Regions from separate parts of the Cloacibacillus sp. genome, predicted to be linked through region 2. Evidence: riboswitches for the same ligand, from Rfam matches in the RefSeq annotation. Region 2 holds a riboswitch; the other holds the start of a gene.
What was found. A riboswitch is a leader RNA that binds a small molecule or an ion and turns the genes downstream of it on or off. The one in region 2 is predicted to bind cyclic di-GMP.

Region 1 (14,940 bases), on a different contig from region 2:
CGCTGCCGTCAATGCCCGTTATCTCGGCGGTAACCACCGCTTCGCTCCTGCCCTGCGCACCGCCTGATACGGCGGTAACTTTACCGTTCTGATCCAGTTCTACGATTGAACTGTCCGAAGTGCTCCATTTTACCGTTTTTACCGCCGCGTCGGAGGGAGTCGGCGCCGCCGAAAGTTCGCAGAACGGAACGCTCGAAGGGCCGGTTATCTCAAGATCCGTTGTGCCGGATTTAACCGTGATTTCAGCATTCAATATTGGTTTGATGCTGTATGCGGCGGATATCTCCCATGCCTTTCCCCATTTCAGGTCTTTGGAGAGCGGGCTTAACGCGGCCGCTCCGTCCGCTGAAACGGCAAGGTAGTAACCAGGATGTTCGGGCAGGGTTATCGTGTAGATATCCTCCGAGAGGCTTACTTCCGCGTCTCCGACATAGGCCGTTTCAGTACCGCCGGAGGCCGCCAGCATCCAGCCGCGCGACGACTCCGCGAGGTCGCCGTCTATGGTTAATTTTAGGCGCGCGCTGTTTGCCTCACGAATCGCGAAGGCCATACAGAGCGTGTATTCCCTGTCTGCTCTGCCATCCTGCACGATGAAATAGTTGTCTTCTCTCGTCTCATCGCCGCTTGTTATGCCCAGCGCCTGCACCCACTTGGCGCCCGCTCCATCTTTTACACCGCCGTACTGGTCGAAGACCACCACGCGTGTCTTTATCTCAAAACCGCTCTCCACGCCGCCCGATACGCTTATATATTTTTCGGGACCGCCGCCGATTACGTCGTTAAGGCTCCGCGCGGCCGGTTCCGCCGTATCGCCAGACCTGACAAGGACAAAGAGGTCTATTCTTTCCAGTAGGTTGTCCGCGGTAAGCCCCTCTTTTACTGACGTGGGCAGCGACGCTATGTCGGACGGGGCTATTGTGAAGTTAGCCTGTACCGGCAGATATTCGCTGCCGTCATATTCCCCCGTGCCATGGCCGAAGAATGAGGCGAGGAGGCGCCATATTTTCGCGAATACGCTCTTGCCCTCCATGCCGACAGTGTTTTCCACAGAGACAAGGCAAACCTTTTCCGCCGAGGCCGCACCAAGATTCCAGTATTCGCCAATCGCTCTTTCTATCGCCTCGTCCGAGAAGATATCACGAGAACTCAGCTCGATGTCTCTGCTTAAAGCCGTTATCGGTTTAGCGCCGACAGTGATGCCCTCCGGAAGCCGGGCCTCATCATAGAGAGCCCTTAAAGCGTCATAGATGGCAAAGTCTTCCGTTGTATTGGCACCAATAGTTATAACGCCGGAGCCGTTCCCGTCCGTGCGCGCCGCTTCCGTAACTTCAGCCCTTCCCTGCGCCGCGCGGACCGTAACGGCAATACCGGCGGTGGGGAGGGACTTTTCCTCACCGTTCGTCTTATATCTCCACTCAGCCTTGACCTTCGCCGTGCCGGGATGGAGGGCCGCCACGATGTTGTTTGAAATAGACGCTATCGATATATCGTCAACACTGTAAGAGGGAGTTCCATATGATTCCGCGGGGGACACGTCGATGCTTACAGCAGAGGCTTCTCCCACGGTCAAGCTGAGAGCCTCCGGCGCGGCCGTGACAACCTTAGGCACAGGCACCAGCCGCTTTATATCATCGGCGTATTCGTATTCCATAGAACCAGCCGTTATCGTCACGCGGCTGCCATCGCCGACAGACAAAACCTCGTTTATCTCCCGCTCCGTCGGCAATTCAAGCGTAAAGACGCCGGTAGCCGCACCATTTACTACCAGCCTCGGCTTTACTCCGCTTATCACGATCTTTCCGCCCTCGGCCACAGACATGCCGCCGCTCACGGTCAGAATCGTATCCTGCGAAACGTTGAAGGTCTCGCCCGCCGCTACGTCGAGTGAGGCAACGGTCTTTTCCAGAATATATTCGCCAACGGCATAGGCCCCGATATCGGACGTCCTGCGCCTCACGCCGCGCGCGTCTACCGAGGGGACCTCATAACCGTCATATACGCCGGGCGCAAGCCCGGAATTATAGGCGGAGCCCTCAGAGGATATAGGGACGGTACGCACGGGGCCGCCGTTATCGCCCAAAGAGCCTAGCCCGGGGTCTTCGGTTATTGCGTCGTTCGTAAGAGTGGATGGAGTACAGCTATTAGCAGGTACGACGCAGTTGATTAGAGTAGAATTGTAGCCTTCACTATGATCATTATCATAGATCTCTTTTGACCTTTCGCTTGTATCTATATCACCCCATAATATCGTATTTATCAGTATAGGACATGACGAAGTGGCATTAAATATTCCGGGGCCGTACTGCGCAATATTTTTACTTAACGTGCAGTTGACGACAACCGGAGCCGCGTTGTTGTTATATATGCCACCTCCGTAACCAAAGACATTATTTTCTATAAAACTGCAATTTGAGAGTGCCAGTGTAGAGTGATAATTATAGACTCCACCGCCATACTTTGCGGAGTTGCCATAAAATGTACAGGCTGTAATTTCTGCTGAATTGGACCAGTTGAATATGCCTCCGCCACTTACCGCTTTTGTATTGCCTTCGCCATTTCGCGCGCTGTTTCCGATGAACTCACAGGAAGCTATTTTCGCGGAGCAGTCCGTCATATTGAATATCGCACCTCCATAGGCGATAGCACTGCTCCCGTCGGCGGTTACGGTATTGCCTTCAAAGGTGCTGGCCTCAATGACCGGCAGAGATGGTTTCGCTTTATATGATGTGTTATATATAGCGCCGCCGCAGGCATATTCGCTGGCCGCAGCATTGCCGGTAAAATTACATTCCACTATCGTGGGCGACGAGCCTTCGTTATATATCGCGCCGCCCTTGCCGCCGCGTTCGCCGGAGCCGATGGCTGTCCCGCCCGTGACCTGATTATTTTCGAAGGAGCAGCCCTTTATCAAGGGGGAAGATTCCACGTTGTATATGCCGGCTCCGCCGGTGCCGATATCGATATAGTTTTCACGGAAGACGCAGTTCAATATCTCGCCAGACGAATTATTGCAGTTGTAAATGCCGCCGCCGCCCGATGTCAATTCAACGGAGTTATTCGTAAACAGGGTGTTTTTTATGGTATAGGAAGAATTATCGTTATAGATCCCGGCCCCCAGGGATGCATAGGCATGATTCCCTTCAAACTTACATCCGTCGACGGTAAGCGAAGCGGAATCTTTCACATACATGGCAACTCCGCAGCGCGACCCCGGCGTGGCGTTATTGAGAAAGATACAGTCAGATATCGTCAGGTTTCCGCCACAGCCAACGATACGCATTCCAGCCCCCTCGCCGTCTCTGCCATAACCGCCAGTGACAGTTATGCCGTCCAGGACCGCCTCTTTAGAGCCGCCCCCGACACCTTCGGCAGTTATTACATGCAATGAATTGTCGTTTCCCGTATTGTCTTTATACCCCGCTTGGATAATAAAAACGTCATTGCTCGCAAGGTCGCCGGTGAAAACCGTCTGGTGTTTCACCGTGTCCCGGGACCAGATATCTCCCTCTCTAGCCCATCCTCCATATAGCTTGACCCCGTCGGTGAGTACAAAAGACTTTGTCCTGTCGTCGTCGGCAGTCGGTCTGTAGAGCCCTTCAGAGAGGAGATATTCCGTCTCGCCGGACTGGCCGCCGCGTGCCCGCAGCTCCGCGGCAAATTCATCGTTCCCCATAGCGTCTGCCCAGCTTTCGCCGCTTCGGCTCCCGGAACCATCGGGGGTCACATACCTCTTATCGGGCTGAGGCGGCAATGTGCAGGCGTAGGTACATGCGGACAGGAACAGCGCGGCAATAAAGAGACAAGCCAACAGATACGAATCTCTTTTAGAAAAACGGGACACTCTCATCAACGGCCTTTCTTAATCTATTATCCAAATAATGTTTCACCTATAAAAGTACATAACTTATACAGACTGCAAAAATGCGTTTGCCATACGGCACAAAAGACCACGCACTACAACATCGCTTCCCAGCAGCAGAAGCGATTAAAAATTATTGGATCAATGGATTGATACGGCGCATAAGGTAATAACTAACCCTAAAGGGATAGATCCTATGTAAGCGGCAACCGGCTGTCATAGCATTAACGCTTTAGACCCTGTGGCTTTGCGTCGCTGGCTTTCGCCAGCTTTGCCCTTTACGCTACCTGAGTATAGTATACGAGGAATATCCTTGCAAATCAATACTAATCCCATACATTAAAATAAAAAAGTCAGTACTTTATGACATTAAGTTGCATAAAAGCACTGACATCCAGAAAAAACTACATTCTTACATATCTTTAAGTAAGCTTAATACCCCAGCTCTTCACCGACTATTATCACGTGGCATTCGCGTCCAAGGGGCGCCCGCTCTATCAGGGTCACGACGCGGCATATCCGCTCCGGGCTGTTGCAGTCCATACAGTGGCCGGTCGCCGTGCAGGGGGTCTTTCTCGCGAGACGGAGCGCGTTTGGCGGGGAGGCGATATCGCGCGCGCGTTTTACCGCCGAATGGACATCGGAGCTGATCTTGTTGATACCGACGATATAGATGATCTTTCCCGGCGCCCAGGACATCACGGCGACCCGGTTGCCCGCCCCGTCGATATTCACGATCGTGCCGTCCATTGACAGCGCGTTCGCGCTGGTCACAAACCAGTCGGCCTGAAGTTCACCGAGCAGCGCCGCGGCGCGCTCCTCTGGGCTCATGTCCGGCAGCCAGTGCTCGGATATCTTGCAGCCCTTTTCCTCAAGCCGCTCCGGCAGGCCAATTTCACGCACCGTCACCGTCCCGGGGATGCCGACGGTCGCGCCCTCGCCGATCATTTCAAGAGCCCGCTCGCAGGCGGCCTCCGCGCTTTCAGCGTACTGCGCGGAGAATCCGCGCGCCTCAAGCGCCTTGCATACGCTCTCGCCAAGCTTCCGGTTGCTGGCCTTCTTTGCCTCTGATGTGTTCATATAATCACCCTTTTAGAAGAAACATTTAATACTTATCTTCATTATATGATATATTTCATATTAATACAAGGTGGAGATTAATGTTTCGCCGCCTCCCTGTCGCAGATCAGCTCTCCGGCTATCGCGTAGTTTTCCTTCGGCATTTCGTTGATTATGACCCGCACGGACTGCACCGGCGCGTCAAGCGATTTGCAGATCGCCTCGGTGACCGCATTGGTAAGGGCCCTTTTCTTTTCCAGATCTCTTCCCTCGATGATATTCAAGATCGCTATAGGCATCTTTCTTTCTCCTCACTTTTTCTCAGATAATGTTCAACGAAACTTCCCAATACGCCGTCGGCGGCGGGGCGGCTTCTGCGTGCGGACACAGAGGCCCTCTGCCGCAGTTCGTCCCCATCAACCTCTATTTCCAGCGTCCCTTTGTTCAAATCAATTGATATTATATCTCCATTGCGGACATAGGCGATAGGGCCGCCGAGAGCCGCTTCCGGAGATATGTGTCCGATGCATGGGCCCCTCGTCGCCCCGGAGAAACGCCCGTCCGTGACCAGGGCCGTCGTGTCGGAGAGGCCCGTGCCAACCATGAGCGTCGTCACCAGCTGCATCTCTCTCATGCCGGGACCGCCGATGGGCCCTTCATTGCGGATCACTACGACGGAGCCCTTCTCTATAGTGCCATGTTCGACGGCCTCCACCGCCTCCTCCATGTTTTCAAAGACGACGGCCGGCCCACGATGTACGCGCATATTTTCCGCCACGCCGGACTGCTTCACCACCGCGCCGTCGGGAGCAAGACTGCCCCAGAGGACCTTTAGCGAGCCGCTGCTGTGAAAGGGATTTTCCCGGGGACGAATGATATTCTTATCCTCCCAGTCGGCGGCCTCTGCGATCTCCCTTATGCTTTTTCCGCTCACGGTGCGCTCTTCGCCATGCAGCAGGTCTCCCAGAGACTGCAGGATCGCGGGCACGCCCCCGGCCACGTTAAGGTCGTTGAAGGGGACCGTGCCGGAGGGATGCACCTTTGATATATATGGGGTGGCGGCGCTGATCTCGTCCATCTCCGCCAGGGAGATGCCAACGCCGGCCTCTCTCGCTATCTCGCTCATATGCAGTACGAGGTTTGTCGAAGAGCCGATAGCGAAGCCGACTTTCAGGGCGTTTTCTATGGAATTTTTATTGACATAGTCCCTCGGCCTCATTCCTTCACGCGTCAAGCTGACGATTCTTCTGCCAGCCGTCACCGCCTCCTGCCTCTTCTGCGAGGTAAAGGGTGGGGTCGTCGCCGTCATGGGCAGTCCCAAGCCCAGCGTTTCGACGACGCAGCTCATTGAATTCGCCGTTCCCAGCATCGCGCAGCTGCCCTGCGTGGGCATCGTGCATTTTTCTATCTTTTCCAGCTCCGCTTTGGATATCTCCGCCTCAAAGTATTTTCCCGTATACTCGCGCAGCGAGGGCATGGAGAGTTTCTGTCCCTTATAGCAGCCGTTCTGCATCGGACCGCTCTGCACAAAAATCGAAGGGATGTTAACGCGAAGCGCCGCCATCAGCATGCCGGGGATTATCTTATCGCAGCTGCCGAGGAAGACCGCCCCGTCGAAACAGTGCGCCTTCAGCATTATCTCTATCGAGTCCGCGATCACCTCCCGGCTGGGAAGAGAATAGGACATCCCCCGGTGGCCCTGTGCAAGTCCGTCGCAGACGCCGATAGTACAGAACTCAAATGGAAGCCCTCCGGCCTCTGATATTCCCCTCTTCACAAAGGAGGCTATCTCCCTCAAGGGAGCGCATCCGGGAACGATCTCATTCCAGCTGTTTACCACGGCGATGAAGGGACGCGACATCTCTTCTTTTTCTATACCGAGTGAGTACAGCAGCGCCCGGTGACCGCCGCGGTCGACGCCGCACACCACCGCGTCGCTGGGCAGTCCTTTGGCCTTTATAATTTCATCCGTTGAATTGTTCATCAGCAAGCTCCTTGGGGGACAGGGTTTTTCCGGCGGCCAGTGGACAACGGTCCTGAACGTAGCCCGCCGGCGTTATCTTTTTACTTCTGGTTTATTCCGGCCTTTTTCGCGACGCCCTGCAGATAGACCGTCAGATCCGTCAGATACTTCGCCTGCTCGTCCGGGGTCATAAAGCTCGGCGCGGCGAGGATCGCGGTGAGGTCTTTTTTGACTCTCTCATCTTCGCTGAACTTTTTCAGCGCTCCGTTTACCCTTTCTACAACATCTTTGGGCAGCCCCTTGGGGCCGAAGACATACATATTAAATGGTTTGTTCACATCGTATCCCCTCTCCATCAGAGTGGGAAGTTCGGGGAAGAAGGGGCTGCGCTCGGGAGTGCATACGGCCAGCGGGCGCAGAGAGCCGTCTTTGACATACTGAGGGATCGAGGGGGCGTTCAGCGATGCCGCGTCAAGAAAACCGCCGAGCAGCTTCGGTATGCGCGTCGCTCCGCCTCCGCCGCTGACGGCGACGATTCTTTTCCCGCCGGCGGCATTGTCGATAGCCGCGAGTTCAAGCTGGCTCATGGAGCCTATCTCCACAGGCATCTTCACTTTGCCGGGATTGTCTTTAAGATAGGCCATAAATTCGTCGATCGTCTTCCACGGCGAGTCCGCCTTCACCACGATGGCGTCACAGGTCGCGACCGCCTTTCCAAGCGGGGTGAACTCCTCCCAGCTGAACTTAGCGACACCGGTTATGTAACCGGAGAGGATCGCCTCGTGCATCCACAGAAGCGTATAGCCGTCGGGCCTAGCCTTGAGCACCTCTCTCGCGCCGATGCTCCCGCCGCCGCCGGCGACATTGGCGATGATGACGGGCTGACCGAGAAACTCCTCCGCATACTTGGCAAATATTCTGGCCGTCGTATCGACCCCGCCTCCGGGCGCGTATCCGACGACCATCTTAATCGGCTTCGAGGGATATTTGTCCGCCGCGCGGGCCGGCAGGCCGGCAAAGACAAAGATAGACATGACCACTAAACACAACGCTGCAAACTTCTTAAACATAAGATATAGCCTCCTTGATATTTGGAATTACCACTATTGTGAATCAACTTTGATTTTGCGTTTTTTTAGCGCGCCGCTCACCAGCGGCCAAGCAAGGGATATAGCGGTCAGGATCAGGCAGCAGAGAGAGATCTTCCCCTCAAACAGAGGCATATAGCTGCCGTTGCTCGACATTAGACCCTGGCGCAGATTGTTCTCAATGAGCGGCGCCAAGACGAAGCCGAGTATCGCGGGGGTCATGGGGAATTCGAGCCTCTCCATACAGTAGCCCACAAGGCCGAAGAAAAGCAGGAGCCAGATGTCAAAAATCCTGTTATTCAGCGCGTAGGCTCCCACCACGCACATCACCACAATAAAGGGAAGCAGGTACGTTTTAGGGGTGCTCAGCGCTTTTATGAAAAATTTAATGGCGACGAGCATCATAATAAACATCGCCAGGTTCGCGAAGAAGACGGCGGAGAAGGTGCTGTAGACGAACATCGCGTTGTTATTGAAGAGCATCGGGCCCGGCTGGAGGCCGTGTATCATCAGCGCTCCCACGAGGACGGCGGTAGTCGCGTCGCCGGGGATGCCCATCGTCAGCATCGGCACAAGCGCCCCCGCGATCACCGCGTTGTTTGAGGCCTCCGAGGCGATTATTCCGCTCTTATACCCAGTTCCAAAGAGCTCCGGATGTTTTGAGTGGGACTTGGCATTTCCATATGAGACAACATTTGCCGTCGCGCCGCCGATGCCCGGCAGAAGGCCGATGAAGAACCCGATGAGCGTGCTCTGTGTCACATTTGAAACATCACCCCTGAAGAAATTCCGGAAACCGATCCACACATTTTTTATCGGCACCTTCGGCACAAGGACGTTGTTGTCGGAGCCCATGTCGGAAATAATCTGCGATATAGCGTAAAGTCCGATCAGGTACGGCATTATATTGACTCCGCCCTCAAGGTCCTCAAAGCCAAAGGTGAAGCGCGGAACCATATCTATCTCCGAACTCCCCACCGTCGCGAAGAAAAGACCGATGAAGGTCGCCAGCAAACCTTTGGTCATTGATTTTTTCGAAAGTACGACGACGATGCTCAATGCAAGGACCGCAACTGAGAAATATTCAAAATTCCCGAAGGTCAGGGCAATTTTCGCCACCTGCGGGGCGACGAATATCAGAGCGACGGAGCTGAACAGGCCGCCGATGAAAGAGGCGAATATCCCTATGCCGAGGGCCCTTCCCGGCTCGCCCTTCTGTGCCATCGGATAGGCGTCAAAGGTGGTAGCCACGGAGGAGGGGGTCCCCGGCATCCTTAAGAGCGCCGCCGAAACAAGCCCGCCTGATATCCCTCCGGTGTATATGCCGAGCAGAAGGCATATCGAAGATACCGGGTCTATTTTAAAGGTGAGCGGCAGAAAAAGCACGATGCCCATCGTCGCCGTCATACCGGGGATCGCGCCGAAAATTATTCCGGCAAACGTCCCGATAAGCAGGAGCATGAAGGGAAAGGGAGAAAAAATACTTATAATACCCTGAATAATATCTGGATTCATTTTCTGCACCCCATTACGGAAGAAGTAGGTAGAGAACTCTGTTGAAGAAGAGGTAGGCCGCCGCGGTCACCACAACGGAAAAGACAATATATCTCGCCATCTTTGACGCCGACGATTTTGCCGCGTCCAAAAGCAGCATGTTCAGAAACATATATACCGGAGTCGCATAGAGGAACCCAACGGAAAATTCCAACGCGGCGAAATAGATAATTGAGTAGGCGACAAAGAGGAGCTTCCTTTTATTGAAAAAGCTTTTACCCTCGGGAGCGGCTTCCGTTTCCTTCTCCGCTTTTAAGCCCCTTATTCTGGAGATCGACTGTAAGGCAAGGATACCGCCAAAAAACATTATTCCCGCACATGCCAGCTTCGGGAAAAATTTTGAGCCCAGCAGGTCAAACTTTATCATCTCCTGGAAGTGCACATTAATATAAAACACCAGACCACCGGCAAAACATACCAGCCCCGCCGCGAGATCTTCCTTATAGCTTCTTGCGCCGCTCATTTTTACACCTCGTTTTCTTCCAGCTTACATACCGCAAGTTCTATATCGTGGTGAACACCTATCCTCCTTCCGTCGCCGTGTTTAAATTGTACATAAATTGTATTTATGATTTTTTATATTAAATTATTTATATCATTTTTTGAGATATTGTCAAGCGCGTAATCTTCCTATTAAAAAGACAAAACAGAGGCGTCCCTTTATCCATGGACACCTCTGCTCTTCTAATTTCAGCGTTATCTTATTTCTGCGGGACCGCCTCGTTTGCCCTGTCGATGTCGTGCAGACTCGGAACGGTCCTTAATGTGTGTTCTCTCAAAAGCTTGGCCGCCATATCCTCGTCCGCGTTGCGGTAGGCGTCATATATCTCCCGGTGTTCCTGGAGTGAAAGCTGAAGCTTTTCCGGCGGCAGTGGTTCTCTTAAAATCCTATACATAGCGGTATTGTTGCGCAGCTGCTGCAAATATTTCATAACACGCTGCCAGCCGGACGGGGCGTAGAGCAATGAATGAAATTCTTTGTCGACCTCGAGAAAGCCCACGTAGCCGTCCATCTGCGATAGCGGGATGGCGAGATTCTTTTCCAGCAGCTCATAGTCCTTTTCCGTGGCCTTCTTCACCGCCGCCCTGATCGCCACCTCCTCGAGGGCAATCCTGGTGGTGTATATCTCTTCTATATCATGGCTGTCAAGGCTGGTGACATAGACCTTTTTTCGCGGGACCTTCGTGACCAGCCCCTCGACCTCCAAAGCGGCGATCGCCTGTCTCACCGGCATCTTGCTGATTTGAAGGCCGTCGGCGATCGCGGCCTCGTCTATTTCCTGTCCAGGATAAAACGCTCCCTGCGTAATCGCGGAGCGCAGCGTCTGCAGTACCAAAGTCTCGACGCTGGTATTAAAAGCGGCGCTGGGCGCATATTGGCTTAACGAGCTAAACGGATTATTGGTGTTCATACCATTCTCCCTTTTCAACAAGGCATTGTAATACATAATAATTTATACTTGATATATAAGCAGAAAACTAAAAATAATACAAGCCCCAAAGTATTCATTTTTACCCTCACATAACAGCATCAAAAAAGAGCGGCCTTCCGACCGCTCTCCGCCATTGTTATTACAAATCTTATTTATTCGCCAAATACTTCGCCCAGTCGGCGCTGAACTGGTCGATCCCCTTCTTTGTGAGCGGATGCTCGAAAAGCATCTTAAGCACCTTGAAGGGCACCGTCGCGTAGTCGGCTCCGGCCTTCGCGCATTCGAGGACATGGGCCGGGTGGCGCAGGCTTGCTGCGATCACCTTCGTCTCTATGCCGTAGAGATCGAATATCTCCACCACGTCGTATACCAGCTTCATGCCGTCCTCGCCGATGTCGTCGAGGCGCCCGACGAAGGGGCTGACATATGTCGCGCCGGCGGCGGCGGCGAGCACCGCCTGGTTGGCGCTGAAAACGAGCGTCACGTTCGTCTTGATCCCCAGCGCCGTAAGCTCTTTCACTGCGCCTAGGCCTTCGGGGCACAGCGGCACCTTCACGACTACCTGCGGATGGATACCGGCGAGCACCTTCGCCTCTTCGATCAGCCTGCTCTTTTCCAGAGAGACGGCCCCGGCGCTGACGGGACCGTTCACCGTCTCCGCGATCTCACGCACGCGGGTGTGAAAATCTATATTGCCCTCTTTTGATACAAGGGTGGGATTTGTCGTGACCCCGGCGATGACACCCCAGGAGTGGGCCGTCTTTATCTCGTCAAGGTTTGCGGTATCGAGAAAAAATTTCATGACACGGACTTCCTTTCAATTATTTGATTTTCTATTTGCTTTGCGGTTCTTTACTGCCGTTCTTTGAAGATTTTAACCGTCATGCCGCGCGGCGGCGTTCTCGCGTTTCTGCCGGTCCATCTCCGCCACTTCGCGGCTGAGCGTGAAGCTCAGGATCACTCTCAGCAGGACGATGACCGAGAGTACGATCACACCCTGCAGATCAGGGTCGCTGATCGTGCCGATGATATCCGCCGCCATCAGGAATTGAAGGCCGAGCATCAGCGTATCTTCAAAGGAGAGCCGCAGTTGGATCCAGGCGTCGCGCGGCAGACTGTGGCCGGAGCGGGAGGTGAAGAAGAGCTGGCATCCGCGGAAGATGGCGACCGCCACGCCGCACATGATGATGAGTATGCTGATAAATTCGATGATGGTCCTCGATACGGCGGCAAAATCGTGAAGCATGCGGAGCCCCTCCTCTATCCTATATTGAAACTAAAGATAATTTTATAATGAGAGAGGGTTTTTTGCACGACATTTTTCTCATAAAAGGGTCTTTTCAGAGGTAAAACACAAAAAATCAACATTTCGCCGGTCTTGTATCATCCGTTCCCGCACTAGCGGCAAAACAGAGGCAGGGTCTGCCGCCTGAAAGCGGCACCTTGTCAGACAACTGCCGCGCCAAAGGCGAAACGTCGGCATACTCCCACAAAAATACTGACGGGCGGCATGGATAAAGACGGCGGCAACAAATCGGCCCAACGTTCTGTACCATGTATTTATCATTTAAACTACAGGCCATATCAATAATAAATGGCTATAAGTCATAATATGCGACACCATAGCCTTGAAATATGACTTAATATGACTTATAGTCTTATTTATATTATAAACACAATGGCAGCTTGGCGTCCGGCCGGTTTACGCCGCTTTTGTTTTCACGGCCGCGCCGCAAATTTAAGAGACATATATGGACCGTGACAGGATGTGATTTTATGAATATATTTTCCCCGCCGTCAAAAAGACGCGGGGCCGCCCTTATCGTCACCGTGCTTATCAGCTTCATCCTGCTCTCCGTGCTGAGCCTCGTGGCCTTTAACATCACGGTCGGAACACTGCGCATAGAAGGATGGCAGACGGAGCATTACGAGGAACAGCAGCTGCTCTTCCTCGCACGCTCGGGCGCCGCGGCGCTCGGCTCCCAGCTGAAAAAAGAATACTGGAAAGCTGACAACGGCGAAGAGATAAATAAGAGCGGCGTCATAAATGTCACCGACGCCGCGCGCGGCTTCGAGGCGAGCCTTGACCTGGCGGTCAGCGCCGACGCCGGCGCAAGCTACATGCGGATAAAAGTCACGGCCAGCGGCGCGGGAGGAAAAAGCGTCTCCGCCTCCTGTCGCTACGGCAGGGACAACGGGGAAATTTACGGGTGGGATATCAAATGACGAAGCATTCAGGCTCTCTTCTGGTGGAGGTCCTCATCTCGATAACGATATTCATTATCGGCCTGCTGGCGCTTATAGGAGCGATCACCTACAGCGTAGGCTCCATCGTGAAATCACGGGAGGATATAAGCTCCGACATGGAAATAACGAACATGACGGAGAGGGACGCTATGCGCCTAACCATCTCGCCGGATATCGGCGCCACCGAGCTATTGGGCAAATATAATGGGACGGTAGCCACCACTCTCGCTCCGCAAAGCGGCGACAAGGACCTAAAAGCAATCTCACTGACCTGCGGTCTTTACCTCTACGAACACGAGAACGGTAAAAGACGTGGGACGGCCTTCTATCTTCTTAAGAGGGAGGACTGAGCGATGAGAGCGCTAAAACGCAGAAGGGCCTTCACCCTGGTTGAACTGATAATCGGCATGGTGATGATGGTGATCGTCATGGGCGGCATCATTACCGGGCTCAGTATGGGGCTGCGCCTCTACACGCGCGCGGAGGCCAACGGCAAGGTGACGAACGGGGCAAGATTCACCGCCGCCTCCTTCAAACATAAGATATGGCCGATGATGAGCCGGGCCTCGATCGTCGAGATACTTCCGAACCTCCCGGATGTAGCCGTCAGCGACTCCGAGGACTGCTACGTCTACCTCGACGAATCGGAGCAGTGCGTTAAATACAGGATAGGCGACAGGGACGAACCACTGACCGGCTCCGAATTCATCACCTCGCTCGATTTCAGCGTCCCCACCGCCTCCGAAGACCGGGCGGAAAACTTCATCCTCAGAATGCGCGTGGAGGCGCAGGCTCCCAGAATCAAGTCTGCCCACGTAACGCTGGACATCGATTCGGCGCTTATCAACAGGCCAGCGAAGAGAGGCTCCGAGACGGAGGCCGCCGCCTACCGCGGCCCGGTGCTCCACTTCAACATCTTCGACTTCCGTGAACTGCAGCTGTACCCCATTCCGGGAGAAGGCCGGCCGCTGCAAAACGAGGAAACGGTGGAAAAGGACAGCGTGATCCAGCTCCGTTACAACATTATCGTCCCCTCCGGCAACAAGGACGCGACGAAGACACTCTACTACATAAGTTCGGAGAGCAAGGCCTCGCTGAAAAAGAGCACCGGCTACTGGGAAGACGACAACTACGACGACAAACACCCTGATTACCACAACGAAAAGACTAGGGGCAACTACTGCTGGCCGCTGGTGATAAAGTCCGGCAACGTCTATTACCTCGCGGGCGACCAGTATAAAAAGGCCTCAGGCAAAGAGGATGAATTTCTCAAGATACCGACCTCCGGCACCTTCTATGTCTACACCGGCAACAATCTCGATTCTGATTTTGACGGCGAGGGAAAATTGAAGAAAGATAGTATGACAAGTGTAGAAAGGTTCGGCTCCTTCGGCTACCTCCGCGCCTGGGTAGTTCCGGCCTACAGCGACGCCGACGACGGCGGCGGCTTCGTGCGCCCCAAAGGATACGAGCAGTGGAGCGTACGCGTGAGGATACTACAATCAAATCCCGACGGGCAGACCTGGTTCCGTAGGTTTACGCAGCATCAGGTGGACCTCATACCCAATAAGATACATCTGGACAGTACCGACAGTAATTTCAGCGCCGTCGGCTACATCAACCCGGAAACCGGCGAATACCGCGTAAAAATGGAGTACCACGCTGGAAACAACCATATACAGATAGGGGGCGCCCTGCTACCCGAAGATATCGGCGACGCGAGGAAATATGACAAAG
Region 2 (14,940 bases):
AGTCGACCTCACCGTAGTCCTCGAGAAGCCGGCGACGGTGGACGAAGTCAACGCGGCGATGAAAGAGGCGGCCGAGGGCCCGCTTAAGGGAATACTCGAGTACGAGCCTGAAGACCTCGTGTCGATGGACTTCGTCGGTGACACCAATTCGTCGATATTCGCGCCGATGCACACCATGTCCATGGGAGACAGAATGATAAAGCTCCTCTCATGGTACGATAACGAGTGCGGATACAGCAACAGAGTCATCGACCTCGCGAACTACATCTTCAAAAAGGGACTTTAAGCCATGCGCCTGAAGACCTTTTCACCATCGGAGGTAGCGGGGAAAAAGGTTCTGGTGAGGGTGGACTTCAACGTCCCCCTCGCCGACGGCAGGGTCAGCGACGATACGCGCATCAAGGCCCACCTTCCGACGCTTACGGCTCTGCGTGAGGCGGGCGCGAAGGTTGCCCTGATCTCACATCTCGGCAGGCCGAAGGGAACCTTCAACCTTAAATACACACTGGAACCCGTAGGCGAGGAGCTTGCGAAGCTCACGGGCTGGCTCGTGCGTTTCGTCCCCGACTGCGTGGGTGAAAAGGTTGACGAGGCCGTAGCCTCCTGGAGAGACGGCGAAGTGCTGCTGCTGGAGAACGTCCGTTTCTATCCCGAAGAGGAGAAAAACGACATCGAATTCGCCAAGCGGCTCACAAAGGACTTCGACCTCTTCGTGATGGACGCCTTCAGCGCCTCGCACAGGGCGCACGCCTCGACAAGGGCGGCGGCTGAGCTTCTGCCCTCATATTCAGGCAAACTCATCGACCGTGAGATCACGATGCTCTCCGCGGCGCGCGACGAACCGAAGAAACCCTTCGTCCTCATCCTCGGCGGCGCTAAGGTCTCCGACAAGATAGCGGTGGTGGAGAATATGCTTAAAAAGGTCGATACCATCCTTATCGGCGGCGGCATGGCCTTCACCTTCCTCAAGGCGCAGGGCAAAGAGATCGGTAAATCGCTCTGCGAGACCGAGAAGCTCGACTTCGCGGCCAGGATGCTTGACGAAGCCGCGAAACTAGGTGTAAAGATCATGCTTCCGACGGATGTCGTCACCGCGCCGGAATTCAAAGTCGATTCGCCGGCGTCGGTGGTCTCCGCGGGGGCCATTCCCGCCGATCAGATGGGGCTTGACATCGGTCCAGCGACCGCCGGGCTATTCGCGAAAGAGATAACGGCGGCTAAGACCGTGCTCTGGAACGGACCGATGGGCGTCTTTGAGATGCCGGCCTTCGCTAAGGGCACCGAAGCCGTGGCCAAGGCGCTCGCCGACGCCACCGCAAAGGGCGCGCTGACGGTCGTCGGCGGGGGAGACTCCGCGGCGGCGATAGCTCTCTTCAAAATGGAGGACAAGGTCTCGCACGTCTCCACGGGCGGCGGCGCAAGCCTTGAATTCTTTGAGGGGAAGAGTCTGCCGGGCATCGAGCCCTACGTTTTAGATTAGCGAAGATGAAATAAAAGATTCGAAGGGCGGATAATATCCGCCCTTTTCTGTATAAGAGTATAAGGAGCTGTGAAGGACGTAATCTTGATTCTTATACATTGGATAAATAGCTTAAAATAAAGAAATAAAACTGCCCTGAAAACAAAAATAAAAACGGTATGGCAGTCGATCATTGAGATAGAAGGGAATGTATCTAGTATGCGCAGAAAGTTTATCGCGGGCAACTGGAAGATGTTTAATGGCCCGAAGGCCACAAGTGAATTTCTTAACAAGTTCGATGCGGAGATAAAGGCCGCTCCTGAGGTACAAAAGGCCGTTGCCGACGGGAAGGAAGAGATCGCTTTCTTCGTTCCTGCCGTCTCGCTGCTCACCGCCGCCTGCGGCGCTAAAGAGATGCCGGTGATAATCGGCGCGCAGAATACACATTGGGAAAAGAGCGGCGCCTTTACGGGCGAAATATCGGTGCCGATGATCACGGAGATCGGCGCGACGCACGTCCTGATCGGCCACAGCGAGAGACGTCACATCTTCCGCGAAATAGACGAAGAGCTCAACAAAAAGGTGCACGCAGCCGTAGAGGGCGGCCTGACCGCGGTTCTTTGCGTCGGCGAGACGCTTGAGGAACGCGAATCGGGAAAGGCCTTCGAGGTCATCAAGAGACAGTTTGTCGAGGGGCTTAAGGGTATGGAGGGAAAGACCGTCGCTGAAAAGGTGATCGTCGCCTACGAACCCGTCTGGGCCATCGGTACCGGCAAGACTGCCAGCGACGCCGACGCGGAAGATATCTGCAAATTCATACGCGGCCTCGCGGCGGAATGCTACTGTGCAAAGACGGCCGATGAGCTCATCGTACTGTACGGCGGCAGCGTAAAACCTGAAAATACAATGGGCATCATCTCACAGCCGGACATCGACGGTGTGCTTGTCGGCGGAGCCTCGCTCAAACCTGAGAGCTTCATCCAGATAGTAAAGAACGCGCTGTAGATACGAAAGACAACGTTACATAACGGCAAAGATATAGGACATAAAGCGCATGAACCGCACTATATAAAAATAGCCTCATAATCAGCATCTGGCCCCTCCCGGATATTTCGAGAGGGGGTCTATGTAACATAAGATAAATTATAGGACATCATTATAAAGCGCTTCCCCATCAATACTTGAGTGTGTTAAAATGCAAAAAAGAGGGATTCTGCCACGCGTATTGCTGTGAAAGAATCCCTCTTTTTGTAATTATAAGTCGTAATCCCAAAATTCAGTTTCCGGAAGACCGACTTTAAAGTCCGTCTTTATTTTGCGGCAAAACGTTCATAGGCGGCCTTGTGGTACGGCGTCGGTACGCCGTACTGCCGTCCAAGTTCTATCATCCTGCCGATGATATGGTCGAGCTCTGTTTCGTTTGGCGGTTTGCCGCCGCTGAGGTCTCGGTAAAGCGAGCTCATCGCCTTCGGCGCCAGCTTTGAAAAATTCTCCGTATAGCGGTCAGCCATATCAGCGGGCATCGTAACTCCGGAGGCCGCCGCAACCGCGATCAGTTCGCCGGCCACGGCGCGTACCAACTCCATGTGGTCGGGATGTTCGCGGACCTTTCCCGCCGGTCCGTCACAGCAGCAAAATAGCACGCTGTTGCCGCACATCATCATATATTTATTCCAGCTGTCGGCAAGAATATCGTCCGATAACGTGGTGCCGATACCGGCCTTGTCGACGATGGCCGCAGTCTCCTCCAGCTTTTGTGGTATGCCGCCATCCCTCATGCCGAGGATGACGCTACAGGGGCCGTAGCTCTGCACTATATGCCCCGGCTGTTCCAGATGGCTGAATACGCGAATGATGCCGTCCGCCAGGAGGCACGAAGGCAGCATCGGCCTCATGATGTCGGAGACGATGACGCCGTTCAGCAGCGGTATCACCAGCGTTTCCGCTTTGATCATCGGCGCGATGGACTCACAGGCCGCCCTCAGATTGTACCCTTTGCATGAGACGAAGATGACGTCCATCAGGCCAAGCTCCTCCGCTCTGTCCGCGGCGAGCTTAGGCTGCACCGTGAAATCGCCCAGCAGGGCGGACTGTACCATGAGTCCCCTCCGGCGTATGGCGTCGAGGTTTTTCCCTCGCACGTAAAAGTAGGTCTCTGTGTGATTTTTTGCCAGCGCGCCGCCGACGATACCGCCGACGCCGCCGATACCCAGCACGGCTATTTTCATCCGTACACCTCCCGCATAGTGATGCCTAATAATATCATCTTGCAGGCGCTTTTGTACCCCCGCGTATAAAAAATCTGACGGGGCAATTCCCGTCAGATCTGGGCCGGTATTATAATCCTGCCTAACGTTATTTCTTTATATAGGCCATCTTTTCGGGGATGACACCACGGACGCCGCCAAGCGGCGACTCTGTGTCGCCCTTGTAGCGCGGTATCAGGTGCATATGGACGTGCATCACCGACTGCCCCGCGCATTCGTTGCAGTTTACCCCGAAGTTATATCCGTCGGGGTGATATTTTTCATCAAGCAGCTCTTTTCCCCTGCGAAGCAGCTCGTGCATCGCCGCCTCCTCCTGGAGAGTGACGTCGAAATAGTTTTGCACGTGCCTCTTAGGGATGATAAGCATATGACCTTCGTTTACCGGCATTACGTCGAATACCGCGTAAGCGAGCTCATTTTCCAGAACATAATCCTTGAGCCTGCAGAAGATGCATTCCATGGAGCTAATCTTCGTCCTGATCGGTGAATTTCTTCGTCGGAGCGTCGCCCCACAGTGAATCGAGTCTGTAAAAGTCGCGTCCCTCACGGCTCAGGATATTCACGATAAGGTCTCCCGCGTCGATCAGCGTCCATCTGGTACTGTTTTCACCCTCGACGCGGTACTTTGTCCCCATCTCATCGAGCATGTCGCAGGCGGTATCTTTCAGCGTCCTTGCGTTCAGCTCAGAACGGGCGATAGCTACGATAAACACATCCGCGAAGCCTGATATCTCGCTCAGGTTGTGTACGCTGACCTCCGCCGCGTGTTTATCAAGCAGCGCCTCTACCAAAGGCATGTACGGCGCGCAGAAATCTTCATTTTTTTCCGTCATTTACAGGTCACTCCTCTTTATTTTTCTTTACTGATTGCTGATCTTCAGCATATTATCCAATAATATTGTCAGTTTCTTATAGTCATGTCCCGCAATTATCGAGGCGTAAAAGGCCTGCTGGCTCGGGCGCACGAGGTTCTTGGGGATCTTAAGAAGCGTGCCGAGCTGGCGCGCCGTCGTCTTGACCTTCTCGCTGGCGTTGGTCGGATAGACGATGTTGCAGTGCTGATAGTCGAAATGTTTCGCGTTGCCGGAATGGATCACGTCGACGCCGAGCTGCTGCAGGCGTGTCGATATCTCGGCGCTCACACCGGCCTTGCCTGTTCCGTTGAGGACCGCCACCGACTCAGGCATCGACTTTATCAGGGTCATGAGCTCATCTTTGCTCATTTCATCCTTTTTATCGCCGCTCCGAGCCGCCGAAGTACCAAGCTGCCCGTTATCTTTGGCGTCCTCAGAGGCTGAGATATTGTCTCCAGCGGTCGAGAAGTGCACCTGCTTCGCATTTCTGCCGCTGCCCTCCGTAACGTCGCCGGATACCAGCGCCTCCACAGGAGCGTTGAGGAAGGCGTTTGCCGCCTTGACGTCACCGAGCCAATAGCTCAGGCGGTCGATCATCGCCGGTTCTCCCGGCAGCATGGAGAAAAACATCCGTTCGCGGCCAAGCTCGTTCTGTACAAAGCCAGCAAGCTGTACGGCAAGGGTCGGAGACATGTCCGTCTTGAATATCTTCATCGCCTGGGCCGCTAGCTCAGGGAACTTGATCAAAACGCGCGGGTCGTAGGCCTTCTTAACGAGCGCTTTGATAAACTGCTGCTGGCGCTGTATACGGCCGATGTCGCCGAGGGCGTCTTTCCTGAAGCGTACATATTTTAGGGCAGTTTTTCCATCAAGAAGCTGCCATCCCGGCTGAATATTTATATCGAGACCGCCGGCCCTGTCGACATAACGCATCCTCTTCTGGACGTCCATCTCTACCCCGCCGACCATGTCTACAAACTCGGGGAAGCTGTCGTAATCGATGACGACGTAGTAGAGTATCGGCAGGCCGAGATATTTCTCGACCGTCGCCTTTAGCAGGTCGGGGCCGCCGTAGGCGAAGGCGTGATTAAGCTTCTGCGTGCCGTGGTGCGGAATCTGCACGCGGGTATCGCGCGGCAGCGAGATTACGCGCATATTCTTGTCGTCGATATCGATAGTGACGAAGAGAATCGTGTCGGAGCGCCGCGACCCCTCAACATTGTCTTCGCCCATAACGAGGATGTTGAACCTCCCCTGCTCTTTCAGCAGCGCGGCGTAACTGTCATTCTCCTTCTTCTGGCTTTCGTTTTCAAACGCCTTGAGTATGTCGGCCTGCGATGTGTGCCACGCAAAATAGAACCGCAGCCCGGCGCCGCCGAAGATGGCAACAAGTCCGCAAATTATTATTAAAATAATAGTTCTTGAACGTCTCAAAAGTATTTCCTCCGTCTAGTTCTTATACAGGGATTTTTTTCTAATGAACTGTTCCACCGCGGATGGAACCATGAAGCGGATACTTCTGCCGTTTTTAATGCGCTCACGCAGCTCGGTGCTCGATATCGCCAGCAGCGGTATCTCAAGGGGGATTATTCTGTTGCGCAGTTCGCCCGGCAGCTCTTCCATCCTCTTGTGCGTATAGCCGTAGCGGCTGACCGCGACAAACTTGCACATATCCATGATCTCTTCCGGATTCTTCCAAGAGACGATATCCAGAACGGCGTCCAGTCCCGTGATAAAGTAAAATTCCACTCCCGCGTACTCGGGCATCGTGCGCAGCGTCCGCAGCGTGTCTATCGTGTAGCTGCTCCCTACCCTGTCGATCTCCACGCGTGAGACCTTAAAATAAGGACAGCCTACCGTGGCAAACTCCGTCATCATATAACGGTCTTCAGCGGAGGTTACCCGCTGGTTTGCCTTGTGCGGCGGCTGCCCGGTAGGGACGAATATGACCTCGGAAAGTCCGAAGGCTGCGTGAGCCTCGTCCGCGGCCAGCAGGTGGCCGTTGTGAATCGGGTCAAAGGTTCCCCCCATGATACCTATTCTGCGGTTTTCCTCGGTCATATCAATGCTCCTATTTATTATTTGTTCTTATCTTCTTCTAAGCCGTCATTCTCGGAGGCCTCTTCGGCATCGTCCGTCTCAGGTAATGGCGTTACGTCCTCAGAGGACTCTTCGGCTTCGCTCTCAACAAGCTCGTCCGGCTCGTCGTCATCGGGAAGCTCGTCGGGGTAATAATCGGGATAGAAATCGAAATCCTTATACCCGATGCTTACCGTATCGCCGGGCACGGCGCCCGCCGCCTCAAGAAGCTCCTCCACCTTATATTTGCGCAGCAGCCGCGTAAAGCGCGCCACATTCTCTTCCTGACTGAAATCATAACGCTCGACGGCCTTTTCCAGCTGGCGGTGCATTACCCGGTAACCGCCGCCGTGCAGCGTGATGATCTGGATCCTATTGCGCTTGCGGAGCGGCGTCTTCTCCGGAACCCTCTCTTCGAGGGCGTAGAGCCGGACATTGCTCTCGGGCCGCGGATGATCCTTTACAAACTTGATTACCTCCTTGACGAGTTCGGGTATCCCCTCCTCCGTCAGGGCGCTTGCCGTGATCATAAGGATATTCTTTTCCTTAAAATAGGCGGCCAGCCTCTCCGTGAGCTCCCTTATAAGCTCCTCCTCTACCTCGTCGAGTTTGTTCGCAACGACGAAATAGGGGCGCTTTTCCAGCTCAGGGTCGTACTTCTCCATTTCCTGGCGCACGACCGTAAAATCTTGGATTATTGTATCATAATCGCCGCTTTCGAGACTTAAAACATGTACGAGAAGCCTCGTACGGTCCACATGCCGCAGAAACTCAAGACCGAGCCCCTTATTCATATGGGCCCCCTCGATCAGCCCCGGGATGTCGGCGATGACGATACGTTCGTCGCCGGTGTTGAGCACGCCGAGGTTTGGTGAGAGCGTCGTAAAGGGATAATTGGCAATTTTTGGCTGCGCGTTGGAGATGGCGGCCAAGATGCTGGACTTGCCCACATTTGGCAGCCCGACAAGGCCGACGTCCGCGATAAGCCGCAGTTCAAGGTGCAGCATCACCTCTTCGCCAAGATCGCCCTGTTCGCAAAAGCGCGGAGCCTTGCGTGCCGAGCTGGCGAAATATCGGTTTCCCCGACCGCCGCGTCCGCCGCGTGCCGCGACGAAACGGTCGTGTGGTTCCACAAGGTCGGCGTAGCCCTCCCCTGTCTCCGCGTCATAGATAACCGTGCCGCAGGGGACATAGATCACCTTATCCTCGCCGGCGGGGCCGTTTCTCGCGGCGCCCTTGCCGTGTCCGCCGTTCTCGCCTCTAATATGGTGCATATATTCAAGGTCCGCGAGTGTCTGCAGGTTGTTGGTAGCCTCGAAAATAACGCTGCCGCCGCGCCCGCCGTTGCCGCCGTCCGGGCCGCCGTTGGGTTTGAAGCGTTCGCGCAGGAAGCTCATGCAGCCATTGCCGCCGCGTCCCGCCTTAATAGACATTCGCAGAGAATCGACAAATTTCATATTTTCACCTCATTTCAAAAAATAACCATTACATTACCGCTCCGCTGATAATGGACAGAAAGCCGAAATCTTGATTTCGCGCGGACAGAGGCAAGCAGCTCCATCAGACGTGTCATTTATACGCCTGATCCACATGCGAAGGTTGTCCGTGACTTACAGGTGGGATGGGAAATCTTTGCTTTCCACAACAGGATCTGGTTTGTCCGTCGGAGTGTATATGACCGCTGGTTTTCCATCTAAAAAACGGGGGCCTGCTCTATGAGGGCCCCCGAAAAATTCTGATGCCACTGATTAGATCTTCAAAGATTGACTGTATAATCAGTGATTCTCTGGATTTAGTTAAAGTGTTTCCGGCTCGATCGTGACGTACTTGCGGTTTGCCTTTGTCTGGAAGCGGACCTTGCCGGGGACCAGCGCAAAAATCGTGAAATCACGGCCAAGGCCTGTGTGCTGTCCGGGGTGGTACTTTGTCCCCCTCTGACGGACGATGATCGTTCCCGCGTTTACAAAAGAACCGTCTCCGCGCTTGATGCCAAGATACTTAGGCTGACTGTCGCGGCCGTTGGTTGAACTTCCTTGCCCTTTTTTATGTGCCATAACTCAATATCCCCCTTGCGTAAAAACTAACCGTTGATTGCTTCGATCTGAACGAGCGTGTACTGCTGGCGGTGACCGCGGAACTTGCGGTAGTTCTTCTTTCTGCGGTACTTGAAGACGATGACCTTGTCATCCTTGCCGCTCTCGAGAATCTTCGCCGTTACCGTAGCTCCCTCAACATAAGGAGCGCCAACCACTGCGCCTTCGTCTTTGCCGAGGAGAATAACCTTGTCAAATTCTACCTGTGCTCCGTCTTCAGCGTGGATCTTCTCCAACCTGAACTTGTCGCCTGCCGCGACCCTGTACTGCTTTCCGCCCTGCTCGATTACTGCGTACATTCTATAAATTCCCTCCTCCGCTGTGTGTCAGGCAGCCAAATGACATTTTAAAGCCCGCACCAAGCGTATTCTAAAACTTGACAAGTATAGAGATAAAAAAGAGCCGTGTCAAGGGCGCGTCCGGGTTTTGTGCTTGCCCTTTTGTCCGCACCGCAGAAAAATCTTTTTTCGACATTACCACATCTATTGGATTGTTGCTCTTATTATATGGCTTATTCATTGCCGGTTCTCTATCTAAAGTTCATACAATACCATTGTATGGGCTAAATAATCATGTAGACAACGTTTTTTCTTTCCAAATATCAATAAATAATTAATTAAACATATGTAATTTAAAAGAGTTATGTGCAAAAAATAGTAATTTAGATAATCAATAAGAAATACAACACAGACAAATAAAATGTGCCTTATTATGAAAACGTTAAAAAGTGATGGAATCTTGTTTTGTGTTGTAACGATGCGTATCCTTAAGATTTTTTCCCCTATTGTTTGTCCTTTAATTAAAAATTTATAATTACAAAGAAAATATATAAAAAATGCGCTAATAGCTAAATACAATCTTTCTAATGAGTAGGCGGATACTAAATTATTTCCAAACAAGACTTTGTTTAACGTGAGGAAAATTACAACATATATTAGAATATCAATACTAGCGGCAATAAAACGTCTTGATCGGGATGCTAATTTATCTCGAGGTACAGCATCAACGCTCTTGATTTTATCTATATTACTTATTACTTGATTTTTCATTTTAATACCATTTCCATACATTATTGGAACCCCCAACAGTCAAATTAGTGTCTTACGTTAATTCTTTCCTATTCTGCATCGATAAAATAAAACAGCCGTCTGTCTGATTTCCACATCATCTCGTCTAATGAATCTACGGCTCTACAGTTGTTTGTTTCGAGGTCTCTCCGTGTGCCTATGCTTCGTTAAATGTTACGTTTATAGACATGCTTCAGTCTTCTCTGTACTTTGTTGCATTTAGATTCAGCGAGCTGCTTATAAAACCTATATAAGTAAGATCAAAAAGAAAATCCTCTACATAAAGAAAGGTCATCATAGAACAAAAAAGAGAGTGTAATGCAACTTTTGTATAAGATACAGGAACATTAATACTCTCAAACATGAAAAGCCCAAATACTGCACATGAGAGAACAATTGGGTGATGTCCATACTGCATTGCGGTGATATAAGTATCCATTCTGGAGCTTGATAAACTGTCGCCGCGCAAAAACTTATCTTCAATTATCGACCGTCCATAGGGATGTCTAAAGTAGTTTCGGTAATTCATAATTGGTGTACTGATAACAATGAAGAAAGTAAAATACCTTACCATTGGTACTCCACCACTGGAGCTGGGTAAATAATATATCAGTGGAATAGTCAGGCAGTACAATACAAACAGGAGACAGATTCTTTCATCTCTGTATTTACGAAACAGGAAATAACCGACGCCCCCGAGAATTACCAGAAAGATCACCGTGATTTTCAGTTTGACTGGAGGGAAAAATGAGAACACACAATAAATATACCATGCGCCAATTATAGAAATCATAGGAAAAAGAGTTATTGTACGTCTTTCTGATGTGTAAGCACATGCATGTTTGTAGGTAAAATAAACCACCGATATCAGAATAATGGTTGGTAGCAAATTAAATGGAAATGAAATTCTAGAGGCGATCACAAGATATGTGAGGAAAATAATTATAATATTATATGAAAAAGTAAAGCGGAATTTTTTCCATACCTCTTCTTCCGTCATTGCGAAATCCGCTCTTCTCTGCCGTGAGTTCTCCACTTGTGCCGCCACCTTATCCTGGTATAGATGAGCAAACGTTAATGCTCCGTGATCCAGATATTCAAATGAGGCAGCTGGCTGTCATAACTCGTGCAGAGAGTTTTCAGACCCTATAGCTTTGCGTCGCCGTCTTTGGACGGGTTTGCCTTTGACTCTGTTGTCCGTATAAAAAGATACTCTTGTGTCCTTTAACACTGGCGTTTTTATTCTTAATTATTCGTGGATCGATTGAGATGATAATATAGTAGTTGTTATTTTGTGTCAATTAGTCTAAAGATTCCATCTTCGTTTCTAGGCAACGCGCAGTCCCCTAACAGAAACATTGAGCAGCCCGTGATGCCGGGTGGCGGCATTTTTCGCTTTCACATGACAGCGGCAGGCCTCGGTGAACATTTATAGGAGGAAAATCATGTTTATTTTCTTAATATCTAAGATAATTTACGGCGAACGTTGTGAAATCGCAAAAAATGACGCTGCCCGGCAGCACGAACGTTGACGGCTGACTCATGAGTTTGCCCCCTGCACAAACACTTGAAAGCCTGTTGTTGATGCCTATGCCGCCGGACGGCGTCATTCACAGCGTTCATGGTGCACGGCAGGATTACAAAAACTGCCGTTTTATATAATCGGCACGTTTATATGCGCCCAATTCCTCATAAAGCGACACGGCGTTATTGGCGTAGTATTCGTATGGCATTTTTAAATGATTCAATAATTCTCTCTTATGTCTTACATCTGAGAATTTTACGACATACGCTTTTGACATTTCATGAACTGCGCGCCAGCTTTTTCTTCCCGATGTGATAAGAAAGTCAGCATTTTTTAACGATCTGACGGCACTGGCTATATCTCTTTCCCACACGTCGTCGATAGCTTTCAGACTGTAAAGCACAGGTGTACAGCAGCCTCCGCGGGAACTTTCGAACGATAAGGTACTTTCTTTGATATGCCTATGGAATAACGCGTTGTCACCAAGCCCCAGCGCAGCGTCGGCTGCATGTGCCTGAAAGTGGCTCTGTCCGCTAAATAGTCCCCTTTCCCTGCATAAAGCCGTACAATATTCAAACTCTTTTTTTGCAAATTCGTCGTCTCCGCGCCATTGGTGGATCTCTCCAATATAACAATGCGGCGCGAGACGGTTCAATGTATAAAATTTCTTCTCACACTCTAATTTTTCAAAGATTTTGACTGATTCTCTAAATACCGTAATTGCTGTGTCGTAGTCGCGTTCGATCATGTACGCGGTGCCAATGAAACGAAGCGCAAGCCCTATATGCTTATCCTTGCCTTTCTTTTTCGCATGATGTAGTATCTCTTTCGCTGTTTTTTTCAAAGCGTCGGCATTGTCGGTTTGTAGGTGTTGATAACCTGTGTTTTCAAGACAATGAAGCGATATTTCTAAAAGACCATCCTGTTCAGCCAGCCTGGAGGCAAGATTTGTCACGTTTATTCCCGCCGTATATTCCCCCCAGCTGATTAAATAACATCCATACATCGCATAGTAGGAGGCTTTTAATCTACGCAGTAAACGAGCGTCGCCTATGGCGCTTTCGCCGCATCTTTCAAATACTTGCGTGACGGCCTTGAATTTTTCTTCGGTGTCAATTTTATTGCTGAAAGGCATAGAACACTCTAAAAGAACCCCGTCCTCTATCAAGGGGAAAAGTATATGGTTAAGATTAAGGTCAAAGTAAATTTCCTCAAGACGCTGTTCCAACAACTTTACATCTTCTCCCGCTATTTTGTAATGATAACATAAAGTTGCCGATAATTCAGGTTTCCATATGTGTGGATAATATTTTGCAGACAGGAATTTTGCGATACTTTTGTGAAGGTATATCCTCTTAAAACCAGAAAGGGAACGATATACACTTTCTTTAATGTTTTCATGAGAAAAGTCTACAAAGAACCTGCCGTCGCTTTCAATTTCACGTATCATATCTCTGCAAAGCAGATCGGACAACGGCTCGTAGATATTTTCACACGGCATAGAAAGCGCTGCCGCGATGTTTTCCGCAGACGCCGGTCCGCCGAATACGGAAAGGCACGACAATATATCACGCTGTAGCACGCTGAGCTCTTCGAAGCGGCTCATTATCAGTTTATCAAGAGCTACTGAACAGTCCGCTTCCGCATGGTCTCTAACTTTTCTTACCATTTCCGCAAGTAATAACGGGATTCCCTCGCTTTTATCAAAGAAATAATCTTCGTTTCTCTTTTCTAATATATCTTCTTTCAAAAAATAACGACAATAGCTGACTGTCTCATCTTTGGAAAAAGGCGGCAGAGGTATGTCCATAAGGCAATGATGAAACTCGATTTTGATGTTATAAAGAAATTTTATTATCGTATCAGAAAATTCAGGGCGGCTCGTAAAAAAGAAGATCGCAGGAAGCCGCAACTTCATAATGAAGATACGCAATAGAGCCAACGAATGTTCGTCGTACCAATGCAGATCTTCAAAAATCAACATAAGCCGCTTTCCCGCGCATAGTCTATTAACGAGCATGGCGAGCGTATGTCCGACAGCGAATATTTCACGCTCTGGAGAAAGCGGGGCTCCACGGATCTGCATATTATCCGGCAGGTCGTAGAAATAACGGGACAATATTGCGATAGAGTCCCCTCCTATCGATAAAGCGCGGTCATTATATTTTTTGGTAATTTGACGTACAAACTCATTCCATGAGGAATATCGGAATCTTTCTCCCACAGGTAATGGGAGGGTGCTGAATAATTCGACATTTTCGTCCTTAAGCAGCTTTACAGCCCTATTGACGAGTGTTGTTTTGCCAATACCGGCCTCTCCGTATATACAACAGAACAACATCTCGCCGCTATACCTGGAAGCGTTGCCGATAATTTCATTGATTTCACAATTACGTCCATAAAAGAAATTATTCATATGCAACGCATTTCCGTCTGAATCAGCCAGCAGCTTTTGAGCTGATTGACGCAAATGGGCGTCGGGGGCAACGCCATCTTCCTCCAGTCGTTCGCAGAAAGTCCTGTAAAGAGACAGCGCTTTGGATGGCGTCTTCATACTAATATAGCAACGCATCAATAGGAGTAATGTATCTTCATCAAATGGCTCAAGTTTAAGAATGGCCGATAGCGTTTCCGCCTTCATACTCTCCGGACCAGCCGTATAAATAGAGCTCCTTTCTTTTAAATATTTGACAACTTTATCTTTGATATCCTTTTTTGTATAACGCAGCCACTCGTCAAACTCGGGAGATGACGGCAGCTCAAGGTTTTTTAGCGGCTCTTCAAATATTACCGTTGGTAAGGTGCATTCCGCCGGAAGCGCGCATAGTTCTTCAACATCGGTTATAAAACAGCATAATGAAAGCTCTCTGCCGCAGGAGCAAAAGTTTTGCGGCAGAATTTTTTTTAGCTGATAAACCGCATTACGGATATTTCCCGCCGCCTCGCGCTCTCCCTTGTCCCCCCAAAGCAGCCCGGCTATTTTCTCTCTTGAAGAGATTCCCTCCAGGGCGATATAAAACAAAAGGGCCTCTGCTTTTTTAAACGGCAGGGTAAGCTCTTCTCCGTTTTTTTCAATGCGGGCTTTTCCAAGTAAATGGAATTTAAGAATGTCTTGTTTGTCCAAAGGGCGCTCCATTCTCTGCGTTGATACGCAGATAATTTTTATTTATTCCAGATTTGATAAAATGTATCAAAAAAATCATAAAATATGCGTAAAAAATAAAAATAAACGAACTTTGTTTATAAAACAACCCTTGTGATCTTGGTCTGATTTTATATGTATTTTACGCTTAATCTATATACTTGCAAACAACAAAGACAGATTATCTGTTAGTCAGCCATCATTTATTAATACTATGAGAACGAAAATATTGAGGAGGTATGGTTATGCATAATTTCGCAAATATCCCTAAAATGGTACAGTTGGCCGATGAGTCGTTTGAGAAAATAAAAAGATCAGGGCTGTCAGGTGTAACGGGGAAAGATATTGGCAGAGAGATGATGCGGATGAAAAACGGGCATGTTTTCATGAATATGTCCAGCTGCAGTTATTTAGGATTAAATGATTTTCCCACAGTTAAACAGGGTTTGCTGGA

Region 1: it holds a riboswitch for cyclic di-GMP, as region 2 does, so the genes downstream of both, LIO98_RS01260 (Ig-like domain-containing protein) here and LIO98_RS12190 (hypothetical protein) in region 2, are expected to answer to the same signal.

Annotation. Positions count from the first base shown of each region.
Region 1 is NZ_JAJBUX010000009.1:12,499-27,438, forward strand. It holds gene LIO98_RS01260 (Ig-like domain-containing protein) at 1-3,673, opposite strand, end outside; cyclic di-GMP riboswitch class I at 4,061-4,145, opposite strand; gene LIO98_RS01265 (lactate utilization protein) at 4,292-4,939, opposite strand; gene LIO98_RS01270 (2-hydroxymuconate tautomerase) at 5,017-5,217, opposite strand; gene ilvD (dihydroxy-acid dehydratase) at 5,208-6,902, opposite strand; gene LIO98_RS01280 (tripartite tricarboxylate transporter substrate binding protein) at 6,983-7,951, opposite strand; gene LIO98_RS01285 (tripartite tricarboxylate transporter permease) at 7,985-9,484, opposite strand; gene LIO98_RS01290 (tripartite tricarboxylate transporter TctB family protein) at 9,498-9,986, opposite strand; gene LIO98_RS01295 (GntR family transcriptional regulator) at 10,225-10,935, opposite strand; gene fsa (fructose-6-phosphate aldolase) at 11,105-11,758, opposite strand; gene LIO98_RS01305 (DUF1622 domain-containing protein) at 11,831-12,202, opposite strand; gene LIO98_RS01310 (hypothetical protein) at 12,733-13,182, shown strand; gene LIO98_RS01315 (hypothetical protein) at 13,179-13,553, shown strand; gene LIO98_RS01320 (prepilin-type N-terminal cleavage/methylation domain-containing protein) at 13,557-14,940, shown strand, end outside.
Region 2 is NZ_JAJBUX010000096.1:12,610-27,549, forward strand. It holds gene gap (type I glyceraldehyde-3-phosphate dehydrogenase) at 1-286, shown strand, start outside; gene LIO98_RS12140 (phosphoglycerate kinase) at 290-1,480, shown strand; gene tpiA (triose-phosphate isomerase) at 1,679-2,464, shown strand; gene LIO98_RS12150 (2-dehydropantoate 2-reductase) at 2,770-3,687, opposite strand; gene LIO98_RS12155 (HIT family protein) at 3,815-4,186, opposite strand; gene rsfS (ribosome silencing factor) at 4,191-4,559, opposite strand; gene LIO98_RS12165 (LCP family protein) at 4,587-6,014, opposite strand; gene nadD (nicotinate-nucleotide adenylyltransferase) at 6,030-6,641, opposite strand; gene obgE (GTPase ObgE) at 6,659-8,116, opposite strand; gene rpmA (50S ribosomal protein L27) at 8,456-8,713, opposite strand; gene rplU (50S ribosomal protein L21) at 8,740-9,051, opposite strand; gene LIO98_RS15445 (RDD family protein) at 9,286-9,822, opposite strand; gene LIO98_RS12190 (hypothetical protein) at 10,013-10,867, opposite strand; cyclic di-GMP riboswitch class I at 10,922-11,012, opposite strand; gene LIO98_RS12195 (AAA family ATPase) at 11,457-14,468, opposite strand; gene LIO98_RS12200 (aminotransferase class I/II-fold pyridoxal phosphate-dependent enzyme) at 14,732-14,940, shown strand, end outside.